Regions from separate parts of the Methylobacterium sp. E-046 genome, predicted to be linked through region 2. Evidence: riboswitches for the same ligand, from Rfam matches in the RefSeq annotation. Region 2 holds a riboswitch; each other region holds the start of a gene.
The links. A riboswitch is a leader RNA that binds a small molecule or an ion and turns the genes downstream of it on or off. The one in region 2 is predicted to bind cobalamin.
Positions count from the first base shown of each region.

Region 1 (6,060 bases), on a different contig from region 2:
AAGCGGGCGAGGTTCGGGGAAGGGTGGGATGCGGGCGACCACGCCCTTGCGGAACTCGGCCGGCCGGTTGCGCCAGGGCACGATGCCGTCCGAGGTCGTCGCGTAGGCGGCTACCCCGGCCAGGATGGTCTCGGCCGAGAGGGCCGGGTCCATGTCGCCGTACACGTAGGTCCAGCGCTCGGCCGAGGCCACGGCCACGGTGCAGGGGCGCTTGCAGACCGACAGACACTCCACGGGCTCGATCCGCAGGTGCGGATCAGCGCCGGCCCGGGCCCGCAGCGCATCGAGGAGGCGGCTCCCGGCGCGGGGTCCGTCCGGGTCGTCGCCCTCGCGGCGGCAGGTCGTGCAGACGTACAGGACGGTCTCAGGCACGGGCCGCACCCCGCGCCGCGTCGCGCGCCAAAGCGTGCCACGCCCAGCCGAATCCCAGGCCGATCATCACCCAGAGCACGAAGCCGATCGCCAGGGATCGCGACGCGAACTGCGCGGCGAGAGCCGCAGGAAGCTCGGAGGTCCCGGCCGGGGCCTGCGGCGCGCCGACCATGTGGGGGATGATCATCAGGATGAGGCCACCCAGGATGGCGATGAACGAGCGGCGGATCGCGATCAGGTAGAGGCCCATTCCAGTTGCCGCCGCGGTCATCACCCACCATGCCTGGCGGGCCGCCAGGGGGGCCGCCTCGCTGCCGGGCAGTTCCGGCGGCAGGCCGAGACCCGGTGCCAGAGCGACGCTGGCGAAGCCCGCGATCGCGAAGGCGAGGCAGGTCCGCGCCGTCGGCTCGCGCCCGCAGGCGAGCATCACCGCGCCGAGCAACAGGGCGTAGCCGACCCCTCCGACCAGGGTCGCGAGTGCGGTGAACGCCATCCGCGGCAGACCGGCACCGGGCTGCCATTCCGGGGCGGCGCGATCCGGCCCGGCCTTATCGGCATCGGAATGATCGTGACCGGAATGAGCCAGCACGATCGGCAACGTCTTGGCTGCCTGATGCGAGGGCTCCGCCCGCTCGTAGCGCTCGGCCGCGAGGATCAGCGGCAAGGTCAGCGTGAGTTCGAGGCCCGTCACGACGATGGCCGCGATGAAGCCGGCAGCCAGCGCCGCCGACAGAAGCCGGATGATCATCCCTTGTGTCAGGGCGTCAGTGGCAGGGGAAGTTCTGGGTGTGCCGGAAGTCGTGCGCCGCGTTGTGGAGCGCGATCGCCGGCGAGAAGCCCGCCATGAACAGCAGGCCGAGGCCGAGGAACGCCGCGAGTGCCACGGCGACGGGTCGCTCGGCCGAGCGGGTGCCGAGTGCGGCGGGGGCGAGGGTCGAAGTGGTCATCAGCGTGTCTCTCCAGCCGCCCCACCGGCGGCATTGCGGGATCCTGGCGTGACGGCAGGTCTCCTGGCTCGCGGCTCTGCGCGCCGGCCGCCTTCCCGGATCGCTCCGGTGGCTCTCTGGCAGGCACTCGCCGCTCACAGTTGCGGGGGCAGCCGCGGATTTGAGGCTTACGCCCCTCACCGCATTCCCTTTTCACCCCGTCGCCGGGGCACCGTCACGGGCCCTTTGTAGACGCTACGGCGTCCCCGCACAACGGATCGGCGGCCGGTGGGATCCGAATCTCGTCGCCATCCTCCGAGCGGCGCCGCCCGACCCGCGATCCTGCCGCGCGGGATGCGGGTCGGGTGAGACTTTCGGCTGTCGTGCGGAGGCGGCGGCGCGTCGAACGGCCTGCTCGCGGAACGGCCCTTCCCGGCGGGTCCGGCCTAGTGCCGCTCCGCCGGGGCTTGCCAGGGGACTTGCGAAGGGGCTTGCGAAGGCGCTTCCGAGGACCCGACATCGCGCGCCTTCACGGCCTCGGAGAAGAGACGCTCGACATCCGTCCTGAACGCCGCCCGCGAATCGGGGCGGGTGTAGAACATGTGCCCGCCCGGATAGACCGCGAGGCTCAGGCGACCCGCCGCGTAGGCGGGGACCTGCGCCAGCAGAAGCTTCGAGGCGTAGTAGGGCGTCACGAGGTCGGTGAAGCCGTGCACCACGAGGACCCGCAGCCGACCGTCCAGGGCGAGGGCTCCCTTCAGGTTGGACAGCACCTCCGGGGCTTGCCGGCCGGAGCCCCAGCTCCAGCCGCGGTTCACGGCTGAGTTGAGCAGCTCGTAGCGCACGTTGGGCACGGGCCATTTCAGCGTGCGTGCGTAGAGGTCGATCATGGCGCTGGTCAGCGGAGCCTGGAGCGCCGTGAGTTGCGGGTCCTCGAAGCTCGACTGCGCGGCATCCGGGTTCGGATCCCAGCCGGTGATCCCGGTATCATAGGCGCTGGTCACCCTCCCGTCGGCGCGGTCGACCTCGCGCTGGACGCTGCGGGTCGTGAGCCGCGCCGCCTGGGCGCGCACCAGGGCGGCGTCGAGGCCGACGAGGGGCGCGACCCTGTCGGTCATCCGCGCGACGGCCTGTGCGTCACTCGGACCTTTCAGCAGATCCGCGAAGTAGGGGCCCGACGCGTAGGACTCCGCGTCCGCCAGCAGGGCCGGCGTCGGCACTTGGCCGGTCCGCTCCAGCGCTCCGGCGGCGAGGGAGGGCAGCTTCAGCACGTAGCCCCAGGGATTGGCGCGGGGCGTTTCCAGCCAGCCGAAATCCAGCACCGGCGACAGCAGCACCAGCCCGGACAGGCCGACGCCGACATCCTCCTGCAGTTTCTCGGCGATCAGCGGACCCCGGAAGCCGCCGTAGCTCTCGCCGACGAAGAATTTCGGGCTCGCCATGCGGTCGTTGACGCGCAGGTAGCGTGCGATGACCGCCGCGAGCGTCGACGCGTCGGACTCGATCGACCAGTAGGCCTTGCCGTTGCCGTCGGCCGCGCGGCTGTAACCCGTCCCGACCGGATCGATGAAGACGAGGTCGGTGAAGCCCAGCCACGTGCCGTCGTTGGGGGTGAGCGCCACCGGCTGCGACGGGCTGATGCTGGCCGTGCCGACGGGCAGCCGCCACGGGCCGATCGCCCCGATGTTCAGGTAGGCCGAGGCCGCGCCTGGCCCGCCGTTGACCGCGAAGGTCACGGGCCTTTCGCGGCCGGCTTCCGGCGCCACCGTGTAGGCCACGTAGGCGATCTCGGCCTGCAGCTTGCCGGCCTCGTCGACGAGGGGCAGGCTGCCGGCGGTAGCGGTGACCGCGAGGGTCCGGCCGTCCGGCAGGGGCAGGCTGTGCTTCGTGGTCGAATCGGGCGGCAGGCGCCGCCCCTCCGGACCGCGCGGCGCCGGCCGCGCCTCCGCCTGACCATGCGGCGCGTCCTGCGCGCGGACCGGCAAGGGGGCCGCGACCGTCAGGGACAGGGCGAGCGCAGCGCGCGCGAATCTCGTCGGGGTCACCATCACGCCTTCTTGTTCCAGCGCCCGGACTCGTCCTGCTGCCAGTAGGCGACTGCGTGGCCCGCGTCCTTGGCCTGCTTCCACTGCTCGCGGGCGCGCAGGAGAGCGTCCTGATCGGTGCCGTCGAACAGGATGCAGATCCGCGCGTATCCGCCGGCGTCCGGCGGCAGGTCGGCGCCCTCGACGAGGAAGCGGATCGAGGCGGCGTTCGGGTTCACGTCCCGCAGGGTCAGCACCACGGGCTGGCTCCCCGCATCCGGCTCACGGTCCGTGCCGTGCGGCAGGAAGCTTTCGTCGGAATAGGTCCAGAGGTGGTCGTCCAGCGCCTGGAGACGCTCCTCGCTCGCGGCCTGGATCGCGGCCTGCCAGCCGCGCTCGAGGGAGCGCTCGACGAGATTCGGCAGCACCTTCTCCAGGGGCTGCCGCTGCATGTGGTAGAAGAGGATCTCTGTCACGGCCCGGTGCATATAGGGTGCGGAGCCGCGGGGCGAGGAGCGGCGCGCCGCCGCGCCCTGATGCCCGTCAGACTAGGCGGCTCTGCTCGATCGCCGCGCCGACGAAACCCTTGAACAGCGGGTGCGGCTCGAAGGGGCGCGACTTCAGCTCCGGGTGAAATTGCACGCCGATGAACCACGGATGCCCGACATGCTCGACCGTCTCGGGCAGCAGTCCGTCCGGCGAGACGCCGGAGAAGCGCAGGCCCTTCGACTCTAGCCGTTCGCGATAGGCCATGTTGACCTCGTAGCGATGGCGGTGACGCTCCGAGATGTGCTCGGACCCGTAGATCTGGGCGATCTTCGATTCGGGATCGAGCTTCGCCTCGTAGGCGCCGAGCCGCATCGTGCCGCCGAGGTCCCCGGCCGCGGCGCGGCGCTCCAGCTCGTTGCCGCGCAGCCACTCGGTGAGCAGGCCGACCACCGGCTCGGACGTGGCGCCGAACTCGGTCGAATTGGCGTTCGGCATCCCGGCGAGCGACCGGGCCGCCTCGATCACCGCCATCTGCATGCCGAAGCAGATGCCGAGATAGGGGATCCGCTTCTCGCGGGCGTAGCGCGCCGCGCGGATCTTGCCCTCGGCGCCGCGCTGGCCGAACCCGCCCGGGACCAGGATGCCGTTGAGGCCCTCCAGGAACGGCGCCGGGTCCTCGCGCTCGAACACCTCGGCCTCGATCCACTCGAGGTTGACCTTCACCCGGTGGCTGATGCCCCCGTGGGTCAGCGCCTCGGTCAGCGACTTGTAGGCGTCCTTCAGCCCCGTGTACTTGCCCACGATGGCGATGGAGACCTCGCCCTCCGGATTGCGGACGCGCTCGGCGATGGTCCGCCAGCGGCCGAGATCCGGCTCCTCGCCGTGCTCCAGGCCGAAATGGCCGAGCACCTCCCGGTCGAGGCCGGCGGTCCGGTAGGAGAGCGGCACCTCGTAGATCGAGGCCACGTCGCGCGCCTCGATCACGGCGGTCTCGCGGACGTTGCAGAACAGCGCCAGCTTGCGGCGCTCGTCGACGGGTATGTCGCGGTCGCAGCGGCAGAGGAGGATGTCGGGCTGGATGCCGATGGAACGCAGCTCCTTCACGGAATGCTGCGTCGGCTTGGTCTTCAGCTCGCCCGCGGACGGGATGTAGGGCAGGAGCGTCAGGTGCACGTAGCAGCAGGTGCCGCGGGGCAGTTCCTGGCCGAGTTGACGGATCGCCTCGAAGAACGGCAGCCCCTCGATGTCGCCCACGGTGCCGCCGATCTCGACGAGCACGAAGTCGAAGCTGTCGTTGCCGTCGAGGACGAAATCCTTGATGGCGTTGGTGACGTGCGGGATCACTTGGATCGTGGCGCCGAGATAATCGCCGCGCCGCTCCTTGGCGATGATGTCCTGGTAGATCCGGCCGGTGGTGATGTTGTCGGCCCGGCTCGCCGGCACGCCGGTGAAGCGCTCGTAATGGCCGAGGTCGAGGTCGGTCTCGGCGCCGTCGTCGGTGACGAACACCTCGCCGTGCTGGGTCGGGCTCATCGTGCCCGGATCGACGTTCAGGTAGGGGTCGAGCTTGCGCATCCGGACCCGGTAGCCGCGGGCCTGAAGCACCGCCGCCAGGGCCGCCGAGGCGAGTCCCTTGCCGAGGGAGGAGACCACGCCGCCGGTGATGAAAACGTACCGCGTCATGGGCCTCGGTCCATAAAGAAGGTGCTGGCGTTTGCCAAACGGCGAATGCCCCGGCCCGTGCATGGGCTGGGGATCGCGGAATGCATGACACGGACCGGCTCGCCGCCGGTCCGTCGAAAGACGTGTGAGACGGTGCGCCGCGCCGGGCGCGGGCCGTCAGCGCGACTGCGGCGCGTCCGGAACCGCGGGCTGGGCCGGAGCGGCCGGCTGGGCCGGGGCCGTCGCCGGGACCCGATCCTGCTGCTGGCGGAGCGTGTCGAGCAGGTTGTCGGCGCCGGTCGGCTGCTTGGCGGGCTGGCCCGATGTCTGCGGCGCGCCGGTGTCGAGAATCGATTTCGGCGCGGCCGAGCGATGCGACAGGATCGCCAGGACCAGGCTGGTCGTGAAGAACAGCGCCGCCAGGATCGCGGTCGCCCGTGTGAGGGCGTTGGCCTGGCCGCGGCCGGTCATGAAGCCCCCGACTCCGCCGCCACCGCCGCCGCCCAGGCCCAGGCCACCCTCGGAGCGCTGAAGCAGCACGACGCCGATCAGCGCGAGCACGATGATGAGGTGGACGACGATCAGGA
Region 1 covers NZ_JAKSYP010000090.1:67,387-73,446, reverse strand. The annotation lists gene MKK82_RS07615 (DUF1636 family protein) at 1-372, opposite strand, end outside; gene MKK82_RS07610 (CbtA family protein) at 365-1,120, opposite strand; gene MKK82_RS07605 (CbtB-domain containing protein) at 1,137-1,319, opposite strand; cobalamin riboswitch at 1,355-1,550, opposite strand; gene MKK82_RS07600 (S10 family peptidase) at 1,745-3,346, opposite strand; gene MKK82_RS07595 (DNA polymerase III subunit chi) at 3,346-3,798, opposite strand; gene MKK82_RS07590 (CTP synthase) at 3,866-5,494, opposite strand; gene secG (preprotein translocase subunit SecG) at 5,651-6,060, opposite strand, start outside.
Region 1: it holds a riboswitch for cobalamin, as region 2 does, so the genes downstream of both, MKK82_RS07605 (CbtB-domain containing protein) here and MKK82_RS19535 (TonB-dependent receptor) in region 2, are expected to answer to the same signal.

Region 2 (6,060 bases):
CGTCGCCCTGCACGATCTCAACCTCGCTGCCCTGTTCTGCGACGAGGTCGCCGTCCTGAGCCGGGGCATCCTGGTCTGCGCCGGGGCACCCTCCGACATCCTGACAGCCGCGATGATCCGCGACGTGTTCGCAGTGCGGGCCGAGGTGAGGATCTCGGCGCACAGCGGCCGCCCGCACATCGAGTATCGTCCCGACTGACACGAGAGGAGCTTACCGTGGCCACATCGGCGACTGAGGCGGCCGTGACCGCCTACTGGGATGCTCGGGCTCCGCACTTCGATGGGGTCGCCTCGCACGTGCGTCTGCAGGAGGTTTGGCGCGAGGTCCTGGCTGCCGCCTTTGCCGTGGATACGCCCTGCGACGTCGTCGATCTCGGGACCGGGACGGGCGCGTGCGCGATCATCGCCGCTGCGCTCGGGCATCGGGTGCGCGCCTTCGACGGGTCGACGGCCATGCTCGCCGTCGCCCGTGCGGCCGCGGAGCGAGCAGGACATCAAGTCACCTTCGTGCAGAGCCGGATCGCGGATGCGCCGATTGCCCCCGCGAGCGCCGATATCGTGACGCTCCGCAACGTGCTGTGGACGCTGGAGCGGCCCGCCGAAGCCTTAGAGGTGGCGCGGCGAGCTCTGCGACTGGGCGGTCGGGTCGTCGTCTCGGATGGCCTATGGTCCCACGCGCCCGACGACCGCTCCGACTACACGCCGGATGTCGCTGCACGGCTCCCACTTCATGCCGGCCTTTCCGAGGCTGACGCCAGACGCCTCCTGCACGATACCGGGTTCGACGGCATAAGTTCGTGGCAGCATCTTTTCCGCTCCGAACCTTATCCGGGCGGCGTTCCGGCCTTCGTCCTCTCGGCACAGCCCCGCGATGCGGCGTCGCACGACGCGGGAGGTCGTGCCATCGGGTGGGACAATCGCATCGATACCGACCCTCATCCATCCGAAGACGGCGCGCCGTGGCGTCAGGACACCGCCTGATCACACTTCCGCCTATCAGGACGATGTGCCTGTCTGCCGACAATCGATCGGCGCAGAAGTCTCTGCGCATCCGCCGATGTCCAAATCACCCCGCCGCGCGGTTTGCGCACGGCGCGGCGCGTCAACTCCGTCGCGACGGCGCGAGCGGTGCGACCCCGATCGCGTATGATCTCTCTCAGTAGCGGTTCCATATCGACGACATAGCGCCGTGCCCGGTCAGCCGCAGCGCGCCGGCCAGCGTCACCGCAGCGCTCGCGGTGGACGACATCGCCGCTCAGGCCCAGCGTCGCGTACGGGCCCGGATCGTTCAGCACAGGTTCTGACAGCGATCGCCACATCAGAACTTCCCGGCGATGGTCAGGCGCACCGCCGTGGGCTCGACGGGGTGGAACACCCGGTCGATCAGGCCCTCGGTGGGCTCGCCGGGCAGCCGCGAGACATACGCGTAGGTGATCTGGTCCGACTTGCTGTTGGTCAGGTTCAGCACGTCCAGCGAGACGCTGACCCCGCTCTCAAAGTTGTACCCGACGCGACCGTTGAAGAGCGCGGTCGCCTTTGAGCGGATCGAGTTATCCTCGATGAGCGGCCGCGGCCCGAAATAGCGCAGCCGCAACGATCCGAACCACCCCAGCGGCTCGCCGAAGGTGACGCCGGCCGAGGCGATCGTCGTGGGCGCCTCCGGCACCCGGTTACCTACCGGGTCGTAGTCCGAGAAGCGGGCGTTGGTGATGGTTAGATCGCCCTCCAGCGAGAGCCAGGGCGTCACCGCGTAGCGGTTCGTCCACTCGACGCCGAAGCGCCGGGTCGGCCGGCTCGGTTCGGTCGTGCCGGTATCCCCCTGGAACAGGTTCTCCGAAGCGAAGTCAAGCCGGAACAGGGCGAGGCTCGTCTCCAGTCCGGCGATCGAGCGGTTGCGGATACCCACCTCGTAGCCCGTAGACGGCACCAGGAAGGGCGAGCGGGTGGTGTTGAACAGCGCGCTCTGCGGATCGACCGTGGCGGTCACACCGCGCACGTCGTTTGAGTGAAAGCCGCCGCCGTAGTTCACGTAGAATTCGGTGTCGAACCAGGGCCCGAGAACGAGGCCGAGCTTCGGGTTGACGATGCCGTCGCGCGCCTTGCCCGAGTTGGCCGGCGTGTCAGAGGCGACGCTGGCGTAGTAGCCGTCGGCGCGGAAACCGAGGCTGGTGCGCAGCCACTCGGTCCAGCGCACCCGGTTGTCGAAGTAGAACGCGCCGCTCGTCTCGAGCACGCGGTCGTCCAGCACGCCGGAGCGGTACTGCCGGTTCGTGGTGTTGAACAGGCCGACCCGGATGCTATCGGTGCGGGTCTGGACGCCGATCTCGTTCTCCATCGGCAGCCCGAACAGGTCGCCCTGGAAGATGTGCAGGGCCTCGCCGCCGCCGAGGATGCGCTGGTCGAGCTGGTGGAACTGGTCGCCGTTGACCGGATCGTTCAGGAAGTAGGTGAAGTCGTTGAACAGATTAAGCTGTGACCGGATCACGTAGGCCGATGCTCGCGTCACGCCGGTCCCGTCTGTCGCGCTGAACTTGCCTGAGAGCGAGAACCGCGACGTGTCCCCGCCGTCGGTCGGGTTGATCGTACCGTAGCGGCCGATCAGCCCCTCGGTGACTGCCCGCTCGGGGATCTGGTTGGTGGCCGTCCAGCGGGCCGCATAGGCCATGCCGGTGACCGAGAAGCCGTCCAGCGGCGTGCCCTGACTGTAGCGCGCGACCCCGTTGATCTTGCGCAGGGCGTCCGGAACCACCCAGGGCCCATCGTAGACCTGGGCTTCGCCTGCCAGGAGGAGGTTGCCTTCCCCGAGCGGCACGGTCGTGATCGACAGGGCCCGCTTGTAGCCGAACGAGCCGATCGAGGTCAGGGCGAGGTTCTTGGCGGTCGTGTCGAGGTAGTCGATCCGCACCGAGCCCGCCGAGGCGAAGTCGCCGTCGCGCACGAAGTACGGCCCCTTGTGGAACTCCACTGCGCCGACGAGTTCCGGGATCAGGAAGTTGATGTCGGCGTAGCCCTGGGCATGGGCATTGGTGCGCATGTTGAGCGGCATGCCGTCAAGGAACAGGGCCAAGTCGGTGCCGTGGTCGAGGTTGAAGCCGCGCAGGAAGAACTGATTGGCCTTCCCCTCACCGGAGTGCTGCGTGACGATCAGGCCCGGCACCGCTTCCAGCACCTCGCCAGGCCGGGTCACCGGGCGGCTGTTGAGCTGAGCGCCTGTGATCACGCCGGAACTGGCGGAGGCCACAGGTGTGCTGATCCCGCCGATGCCGGTCACGCCGCCTACGTAACCCGCGCTGGCGGCCGGACCGACTTGGGGGGATGCAGCTGCGGCGGTCTCGGAGGTGACCGAGATCTCCTCTAGCGTCGTCTCAGTGATCGCCGCACTCGGCGCGGAGCGGTCCTGGGCTACGGCAGCTGACGCAAGGGCGGCGAGGCCCACGCCCGACAGGGTCGAGAGCGTTCGGGCGGTGGGACAGAAGGGCACGGGACCTCGGGCGACGGCAGTGGCACGTCACCGCGAATGAAGTCTCGCCGACCGCGTGAGTGCACGGCCGTCTCGACACCCCCCAGGACACCCCGCCCGGCGCGGTTCGCGTGTGACCACGGCTGACGGCAGGTCTCCTGGCTCGCGGGTCGTCGCCCTCGCACCGTCTTCCCGGGATGACCCAGTGACGTGGTGGTGAAGGGCTCGCCGCTCACAGTTGCGGGGGCAGCCGCGGCATCGGGGCAAGCCCTTCACCGCGTTCCCTTTTGATCCCCGAGGGGAACCGTCACGGCTACGCTAGGTGATTAATTCATGCCTCGTCAACGCGACGAGACATCTTCTTGTGAGGTGTGCCTTCTGGGCTGCATTCCGGCTGCGCTGTTCCACAGCGCTTACCCAATCGGAGCGGTCACGTCCCCGCCTAATAGCTCTATTCCTCGAGGCCTATCGGAACGCTGCCGCTTCTATCTGCCTTCAGGAACAGCGTGAACCAGCTCCAATCGGGGCGCCAACCTCGCGGAGCTGATCGATACGGCGCGCCGCGGAGACGAGATGGTCGTTGTACCGCGGGCAGGCTGGGGGCCTTCGTTGCAGGAGAATGACCGAGACCCTCGGCTACATAGTCGAAGTGACCGGCTTTCTCCGGGAGACACAGCCTTGAGCCAGACATTCGAGGGCGCGTCCGATGCCGCCCGAAAAGTGATGCGTGCCAACAAGGGCCGGGACACCAAGCCCGAGTTGATCGTCCGCCGCCTCCTGCACAGCATGGGGTACCGCTTCCGGCTGCATCGGCGGGACCTTCCGGGCACGCCGGACATCGTGCTGCCGCGCCATCGGGCGGCCATCCAGGTGCATGGCTGCTTCTGGCACCAGCACCAGGGATGCCGACATGCCAACCTGCCTCGATCCCGATCGGCCTACTGGCATCCCAAGCTTGCGCGAAATGTCGAGCGAGACGCGCATGCCATTTCGGCTCTCGAAGCTCTTGGCTGGCGCGTTTTAGTGCTGTGGGAGTGCGAGCTGCGAGACCCCGAGAGCACGCGCGCCCGGCTCAGCTCGTTCCTATTCGGCTGCGATCAGCTTGCCTGAGCTTCGCAGTCGAGCTGCCACCCCGTAGCCCAAGCCGGTGCCCGGATGCGCTTCATGCTGGCCGCGCAGGGCATGATAGGCCTTCGGGACCTTCGCGACACGTGCCGGAGGAGGCGTGGGCACGGATGCCGCCCGCACCGACAGCCTTGGCTCTTCGGTCTCCACGGCAAGACGCAGAAGCTGCTCGCGCATCGCCCGGGCAATAGTCTCCGCCAGTAGCGATGGCACCGCGTTGCCTAGCTGTCGCTGGGCGTCTGCGAGCGAGCCGGTGATCAGCACATCGTCTGGGAAGGTCTGAAGGCGAGCCATCTCGCGGGCCGAGAGCCTGCGGCCGGACCAGTGAAAAGGCCCGGTCGCCGGTCCGGGCTGCGCCGCGAGCGTCCAGGACGGCTGATCCTTGGCAAGCTTGAGAAGGAAGGACCAGTACCGGCGCCTCCACCCGAATAGCGGCTCGCCCCCTCCCCGCGCGGTGTGCCAGAGATAGTTCTGACCTTCAGGGATGGAGGGCATCAGAGCCGCCCATTTGCCCCTCATCTGCAATGCCGGATCGTCGTCGTTAGGCAGGTCGTGGAGCGCGTCCCATGTCGTTCGCCACCGTTGACCATTGGTGGCCCAATCGAGGGATGTCGGATCGGCATGCGTAGGCGCTGGGAAGTGCAGCTTGCTGCCATTGCGAGCCCCCACGATGAAGAGCCGCCGCCTTAGCTGCGGGACGCCGTAATCGGCGGCGTTGAGCACGGCCATGGACGCCGAGTAGCGGGAGCCGGTGGCGGCATTGATAGAGGCCAGCGCCTCGGTGATGAGTTTCAGCCCCTCGTCCTTGCCTCGGAAGCCGAGACCTTCCACGTTCTCCAGGAGGAAGGTGCGAGGCTGAGCCTCAGCGAGCACCCGCAAATACTGCCCAAGCGTCGAAGCACGCGGATCATCGAGACGCCGCGCCTGTCCAGTCGCCCAGAAGCCGGCCTTGCTGAACGGCTGGCACGGCGGCCCCCCAATCAGGGCGTCGGCCTGTCCGATCTTGATGCCCGCGACGCGAAGAAGCTCGCTTGTAGGCACCTCCGCGATGTCCCGCTCGATCACCGGCCACGGCCGGCTCGCACGTAGGGTCTCGGCGCAGCAGGGGTCGACTTCGAGCGCAGCCGCGATCCGGAACCCGGCCGCCTCGAACCCGTGGTCCAGGCCGCCGGCACCGCTGAACAGGCTGATCGCGACAGGCGTCCTCATCGGCCACTCATACTCTGCCGTAGGCGGCCTCGAACACGGGGCCGGGATCATCGCTCCACAGCGTATCTACCACAACATTGCTACCAATCCGTCCTGGGCATCTCGCGTGCCCGGGGAGTTGTCGAGGCAGGACGTAACGGAAGACCCATCGCTCCTCCACGGCGTGGAGGCAGCCCGCCACCACGTCGAAGTCGCCTGGGGTGTAGTAGCGCGAACAGGGGTCGGCCTTGGAGGCCCGCGTTCGCTGGAAGTCGATGCGCGCAAGG
Region 2 covers NZ_JAKSYP010000183.1:255,158-261,217, reverse strand. The annotation lists gene MKK82_RS19545 (ABC transporter ATP-binding protein) at 1-199, shown strand, start outside; gene MKK82_RS19540 (class I SAM-dependent methyltransferase) at 244-981, shown strand; gene MKK82_RS19535 (TonB-dependent receptor) at 1,319-3,349, opposite strand; cobalamin riboswitch at 3,591-3,784, opposite strand; gene MKK82_RS19530 (very short patch repair endonuclease) at 4,139-4,570, shown strand; gene MKK82_RS19525 (DNA cytosine methyltransferase) at 4,544-5,794, opposite strand; gene MKK82_RS19520 (hypothetical protein) at 5,802-6,060, opposite strand, start outside.

Region 3 (6,060 bases), on a different contig from region 2:
CTGGCCGACGCAATCGTGCCGTGGCTCCTGGATCAGGCCTCCGGCGCCTCGACGATCGGGTCATAGCGGCCGGCATCGAAGCCGAGGAGGTTCCAGCTCTGGGCCATGTGGGGCGGCAGCGGCGCGCTCACGTCCACGGGCTTGCCGGTGCGTGGGTGCGGGATGACGATCCGCCGGGCGAGCAGGTGGAGCCGGTTCTGGATACCCCCCGGCAGCTCCCAGTTCTCGACGGAGAAATATTTGGGATCGCCGACGATCGGGTGGCCGATATGGGCCGCATGGGCGCGCAGCTGGTGCGTGCGGCCGGTCACCGGCTTGAAGGATAGCCAGGACAGCTTCTGGGCGGCCTGGTCGACCATCGCGTAGTAGGTCAGCGCGTGGCTGGCACCCTCGTCGCCGTGCTTGGCGACGCGCATCCGCGCGTCGGCGTCGGTGGGCTCCTCCTTGGCGAGGTAGGTGGAGACGCGGCCCTGACGCACCCGCGGCACGCCGGCGGTCAGCGCCCAGTAGATCTTCCGCGCCGCCCGGGACCGGAAGCTCTTGGCCAGCGTCGCCGCGGCGAGCCGGGTCTTGGCGACGATCAGGCAGCCGGCGGTATCCTTGTCCAGCCGGTGAACGAGGCGGGGCTTCTGGCCGTCCGGGCTGGTGAGCGCGGCGAGCAGGCCGTCCACGTGCCGGACCGTCCCCGACCCGCCCTGGACCGCGAGTCCGAAGGGCTTGTTGAGGATCATCATGTCCGCGTCCTCGTAGAGGATCAGCGAGCGGATGAACTCCGCGTCGTCCTGCTCGCGGGCGGCGCTGCGCGGGCGCTCGGTGGGCTGCTCAAGGCGCAGCGGCGGCACGCGCACGCTCATGCCCGGCTCCAGCCGGTCGTTCGGCTTGGCGCGCTTGCCGTCGACCCGCAACTCACCCTTGCGCACGATGGTTTGCACGCGGGTGAAGGGCAGGAGCGGGAAGCGGGCCGTGAGGAAGCGGTCGATCCGCATCCCGGCCTCGTCCGGCTCCACCGTCAAAGTCTGTACCCCGGACGCGAGGGTCGCGGAGGCGGCGGCGCGCTGCTCGCGGCGTGTCGGGGCGGCTGCGGGCGCCGGCGCGGGGGCCGAGGCCTCCGCGCGCTTGGCCGGGGGCCGGCCTGGTGCGGGCGCGGCCGTACGGCGGGGCGGAGGCGCGTCCCGGCGTGTCGACGCCGGCGCGGTGCGCGCCTTCGGGGGCCGCGCCGGTGCAGCGGCCGCCGGTGCCTGGCCGGCCCCCCACGGGTCGCGCGCCCCGGCATCGTCGCCGCGGTTGCGGGCGGCGCGCTCGGCGGCATCCCGGGCGCTGGTGCGGGGGCCCGTGCGGGCGCGGCCGTCGGCGTAGCCGTTGCCGGCGCCGAACTTGCCGGCCTTGAACGGACCTGCGTTGGATTTGCCGGCCTGAGGCTTGCGCCCCCTCGGCCCGCCGCTTTTGGGAGGTCGTGTCGTCATGTTTCCGCCGGCACCCGTCTCCGCTGCGGACGGGGCGTCCGCGCGCATGGGCCGCGGCGTCGCGGACGTCCGGACCGATGGGATCGACCGGCTGTAGCATCGCCCGCGCGCAGCGGCAAAGGCGGCCCTCCACGCGGGCCCATCAGGGCTCAGAGTCCCAACGAAGCGATCCTGTCCGTCGAGCCGACCGGCCGGCAGGGCGACCGGGAACAGGAAGAGGACCTCGTGCCCGACCAGCCCCTCGTACGCGACGTCATTCGCCCCACGCGCGGGCCGCCGAAGACCGAGACCCTGATGCCGAGTTCCCCTGAAAACGCGTGGATCAGGCCGTTCCGGGCGCTTACGGCGAACGCGACGCTGCTCCCGAGGAGCCGGAAAACCTTGGGCTGTCCGTCATCGGCACGGATCTCGGCCACCGACAAGCTATTGTAGCGCCGGGGCAGGCTCGGGCCTCCAAGCGGATCCCCGCAAGAGGGGCTCCAACCCATATTTCGAACCGATCACCGCGTCCCCGCCGGAGCCGCAACGGAGCACCGCCCGCGTCGATTCACGGCAACCTTCGGACACGCGGTTGACGCCCAGGCGCGCTACGGCCAAGCTGTCGGCCGACGGTTCCCCTTGGGGATCAAAAGGGAACGCGGTGAGGGGTTCGCCCCGAAGCCGCGGCTGCCCCCGCAACTGTAAGCGGCGAGCCCTTCACCACCACGTCACTGGGTCACCCCGGGAAGACGGTGCGAGGGCGGCGACCCGCGAGCCAGGAGACCTGCCGTCAGCCGTGGTCACACGCGAAACGCGCCGGGCGGGGTGTCCTGGCGGGTGTCGAGGCACCGTCAATCCCGAGGGGAGGCGGTCGCCGAGGCCTCGTTCGCGGTGACGTGCCACAGCAAGCGCGCCCGCGACACCGTTCCCGATGTCCGTCTCCGTCCTCTCGAACTCCCCGAATCCGACATCGGGCCGCCGCGCACGCGTTTCGGCGCCGTCACCGAGTGGACGTTGAATTGCAATGTTATTACACTGCTTTTAGACTTGGGGGCCGGCGCGCGCCGCGCACGGACCGCTTCCCTCATGCCTTCATCGCCCCATCGCCCCAGACTCACCGGGACGGCGCCGCTCTGCGGCTTTCTCCTCGCGCTCCTCGCCAGTCCGACCGCCGCTCAGGAGACCGTCACCTTGGATGAACTGTCCGTCGCGGGTGCAGGCGGCGATCCGAGCCGCCTTCCGCCGAACGGCCTCAACCTGCGCACGCCCGACCGGACTGCGAGCCGTGTCGGCCTGACGCCGCTGGAGACCCCGGCCAGCCTCGATATCGTGTCCGGCGAGACCGCGCGGCTGCGCGGCCAGGACACGATCGCCGACGCTGTGACCCAGGACGCCACCGGCATCACCACCATCGCGGCGCCCGGCAACGGCAACGGCGCGTTCACGTCCCGCGGCTTCGCTGGCCCGAACTCGATCCAGCAGCTCTACGACGGCACGCGCTTCTACGTCGGCGCCAACACCGTGACCTTCCCGTTCGACACGTGGAACGTCGAGCGAATCGAGGTGCTGCGCGGGCCGTCCTCGGTGCTCTACGGCGACGGCGCCATCGGCGGCGTCATCAACGTGGTCCCGAAGAAGCCGGTCTTCGTTCCGATCAACACCGCCCGCGCGGTGGTGGGCACCGACGGCGTCGCGCGCCTCGCCCTCGATTCCGGCAGTCCGATCGGGCAAGCCGAGTTCGGCGACACCTTCGCGTATCGCCTCAACGTCAGCGGCAACCGCGCCGACGGTTGGATCCGGCCGGAGGGCGATTTTCGCAACCTCGCGGTCTCGGCCGCCCTCCTGTTCCAGCCGAGCCCGAACCTCGCCATCACCCTGAGCCACGATCTCGGCTACCAGGAGCCCGCCCGCTACTGGGGCACGCCGCTGGTCGAGGGACGGATCCCGGATCTGATCCGGTTCAACAACTACAACGTCCGCGACGCGAAGATCACCTGGGCCGACAACTGGACCCAGATCAAGACCGAATGGTCCCCCTCGGCCGACATGACGATCCGCAACACCGCCTACCGGCTCACCAGCCGGCGCCACTGGCTCGACGTCGAGCAGTACAGCTACAACCGCGGCACCGGACTCGTGAACCGGGGCGACTACCTGGAGATCTACCACAGCCAGGAGCAGGTCGGGGATCGGCTCGACGCGACGTTCCGGGGCAGCCTGTTCGGCCTGCCCAACCAGTTCGTGGCCGGGTTCGACGTGAACCACATCGACTTCCGGCACACCAACAACTTCTACTTTGACCAGACCACCAGCGTGCCCCTCGTAGGCTACGATCCGGGCGTCTTCCCGCAGAACGGCCGGGCGCGGCCTGCCTACGCAACGCAGACGAGCCAGGCCTCGGTCTTCGCGGAGGACCGTCTGATCCTGTCGGACAAGCTCTCGTTCCTCACCGGCGTGCGCCTCGACGTGCCGACGCTGAATCGGGAGGACCTGCAGACGAGATCGCGATTCGAGAAGACCTACCGGGCGCTGGGCTACCGCTTCGGCCTCGTCTACAACCCGACGCCGGACAGCGCGCTCTACGCCCAGTACAGCTTCGCCACCGACCCGGTGAACAGCCTGATCACGCTGAACCAGTCGCTGGCGGGCTTCAAGCTCGCCACAGGCGATCAGGTCGAGATCGGCGCCAAGGGTCTTGCCTTCGACGGTGCCGTGGAATGGACCATCGCGGGCTACCGGATCGTCAAGGACAACCTGATCTCGGCAATCCCCGGCCAGCCGACGCTGTCCACGCAGGTGGGGAGCCAGTCCTCGCAGGGATTCGAGCTGGCCTTGGGCTGGCGCTTTGCTCCGGGCTGGCGGCTGGACGGCAACCTCGCGCTGCTGCACGCGCAGTACGACCGGTTCGACCAGAGCGTGAACGGCACCACCGTCTCCTATGTCGGCAACCAGCCCATCGACGTGCCCGAGCGCGTGGCCAATCTCTGGTTGACCTGGGACATCCACCGCGACTGGACTGCGCGGATCGGGCTCCAGAACGTGGGACAGGTCTACAGCGACTTCGGCAACACGGCGCGGCGCCCGGCCTACAACCTCATCAATGCGGTTCTCGACCATCAGGTCACGGCGGAGTCGCGCCTGTCCCTGCGGGTCTACAACCTGTTCGACAAGGTCTACGCGATCAGCGGCAACGCCGTGAACGGGATCGGGACCAACTGGCTCCTCGGGCGCCCCCGCTCGGTCGAGGTCGCCTACACGGTGACGTGGTGAGCCTGCGGCGGCGGCTCGGCAAGGCAGGACGACGCTGGCTGCTGCTGTTCCACCGCTGGGCCGGGATCGCCGCGGGGCTGTTCTTCGCTTCGTGGATCGGTTCCGGGCTGGTGATGCTCTACGTGCCGTTCCCGACGCTGACCGCGGCCGAGCGCGCGGCGCGGCTCGCCCCGATCGCGTGGGATCAGGTCGCCGTGGCGCCCGGCGACGCGCTCCGCGCCAGTGGGCTTACCGGCACGCCTACCGACTTCGCCCTGGAGATGCAGGGCGCGGAGCCCGTGTACCGGATCGCCGGCCGCGACGGCGCCCGAGCGACGGTGTCGGCGCGGACCGGCGGGCGGCTCGGCCCGCTGCCGCCCGAAGACGCACTGCGTCTCGCGGCCGAGGGGTTCCCGAACGCGCGGTTGGAGCCGGTCGTCCGCGACCAGTGGACCGTCACGGCCCGGTACGACCCGCTGCGGCCCTTCCGGAAGGTCGCCCTCGGCGACGCGGCGGGGACCGAACTCTACGTCTCGCAGGTCACCGGCGAGATCGCCCTCGACACGACGCGGTTCGAGCGGGCCTGGAACTGGGTGGGCGCCGTTGCGCACTGGATCTATCTCACGCCGCTACGTGCCCGGGCGGAGCTGTGGCGGACGGTCTTGCTGTGGCTGTCCGGCTTCGCCGCCCTGGGGGCGCTGAGCGGCCTCGCGATCGGGATCTGGCGCCTGCGCCTTCGGCGCCGCTACGCGGGCGGGACCGTGACGCCGTATCGCGGGCTCGCCCGCTGGCACCACCTGTTCGGCCTCGCGGGCGGGATCGGGCTCTGCACGTTCATCCTCAGCGGCTGGATCTCGATGAACCCGAACCGGTGGTTCGCATCCAGCGCCGCGCCCGCCGAGATCCGCGCCGCCTATGCCGGCGCGCCGCCAGTCTTCGGCCTGAACGCCGGGACCCTGCGCGGCTTCGCCGAACCGGGGACCCGGGTGCTGCGCTTCGCCGCCATCGGCGGGGCCTGGTGGATCGTCGCCGAGGGCGCGGCTGGCCTCTCGGCGCACCGCGCGGATGACGGCTCGATCCTCGATGCAGCGGCGATCGTGCAGGCCGCCGGCGCGGCCCTGCCCGGCGGAGGATTGCGAACGGCGGAGCAGCTGACCGCCTATGATCTGTACTGGTACCCGCACGGTTCCGATCCGCGACCGCTTCCGGTGCTGCGCCTGCAGTTCGGAGATCCTTCCTCCACCTGGCTTCATGTCGATCCCCGGGACGGAACCATCCTCCAGCGCCTGGATCGCTCGGGCCGGATCAACCGATGGCTGTTCGACGCCGCGCACCGCCTCGACCTGCCCGGGCTTACCGGCAATCGTCG
Region 3 covers NZ_JAKSYP010000176.1:66,253-72,312, reverse strand. The annotation lists gene MKK82_RS17260 (alpha/beta fold hydrolase) at 1-66, shown strand, start outside; gene MKK82_RS17255 (RluA family pseudouridine synthase) at 33-1,463, opposite strand; cobalamin riboswitch at 2,056-2,249, shown strand; gene MKK82_RS17250 (TonB-dependent receptor) at 2,529-4,712, shown strand; gene MKK82_RS17245 (PepSY domain-containing protein) at 4,706-6,060, shown strand, end outside.
Region 3: it holds a riboswitch for cobalamin, as region 2 does, so the genes downstream of both, MKK82_RS17250 (TonB-dependent receptor) here and MKK82_RS19535 (TonB-dependent receptor) in region 2, are expected to answer to the same signal.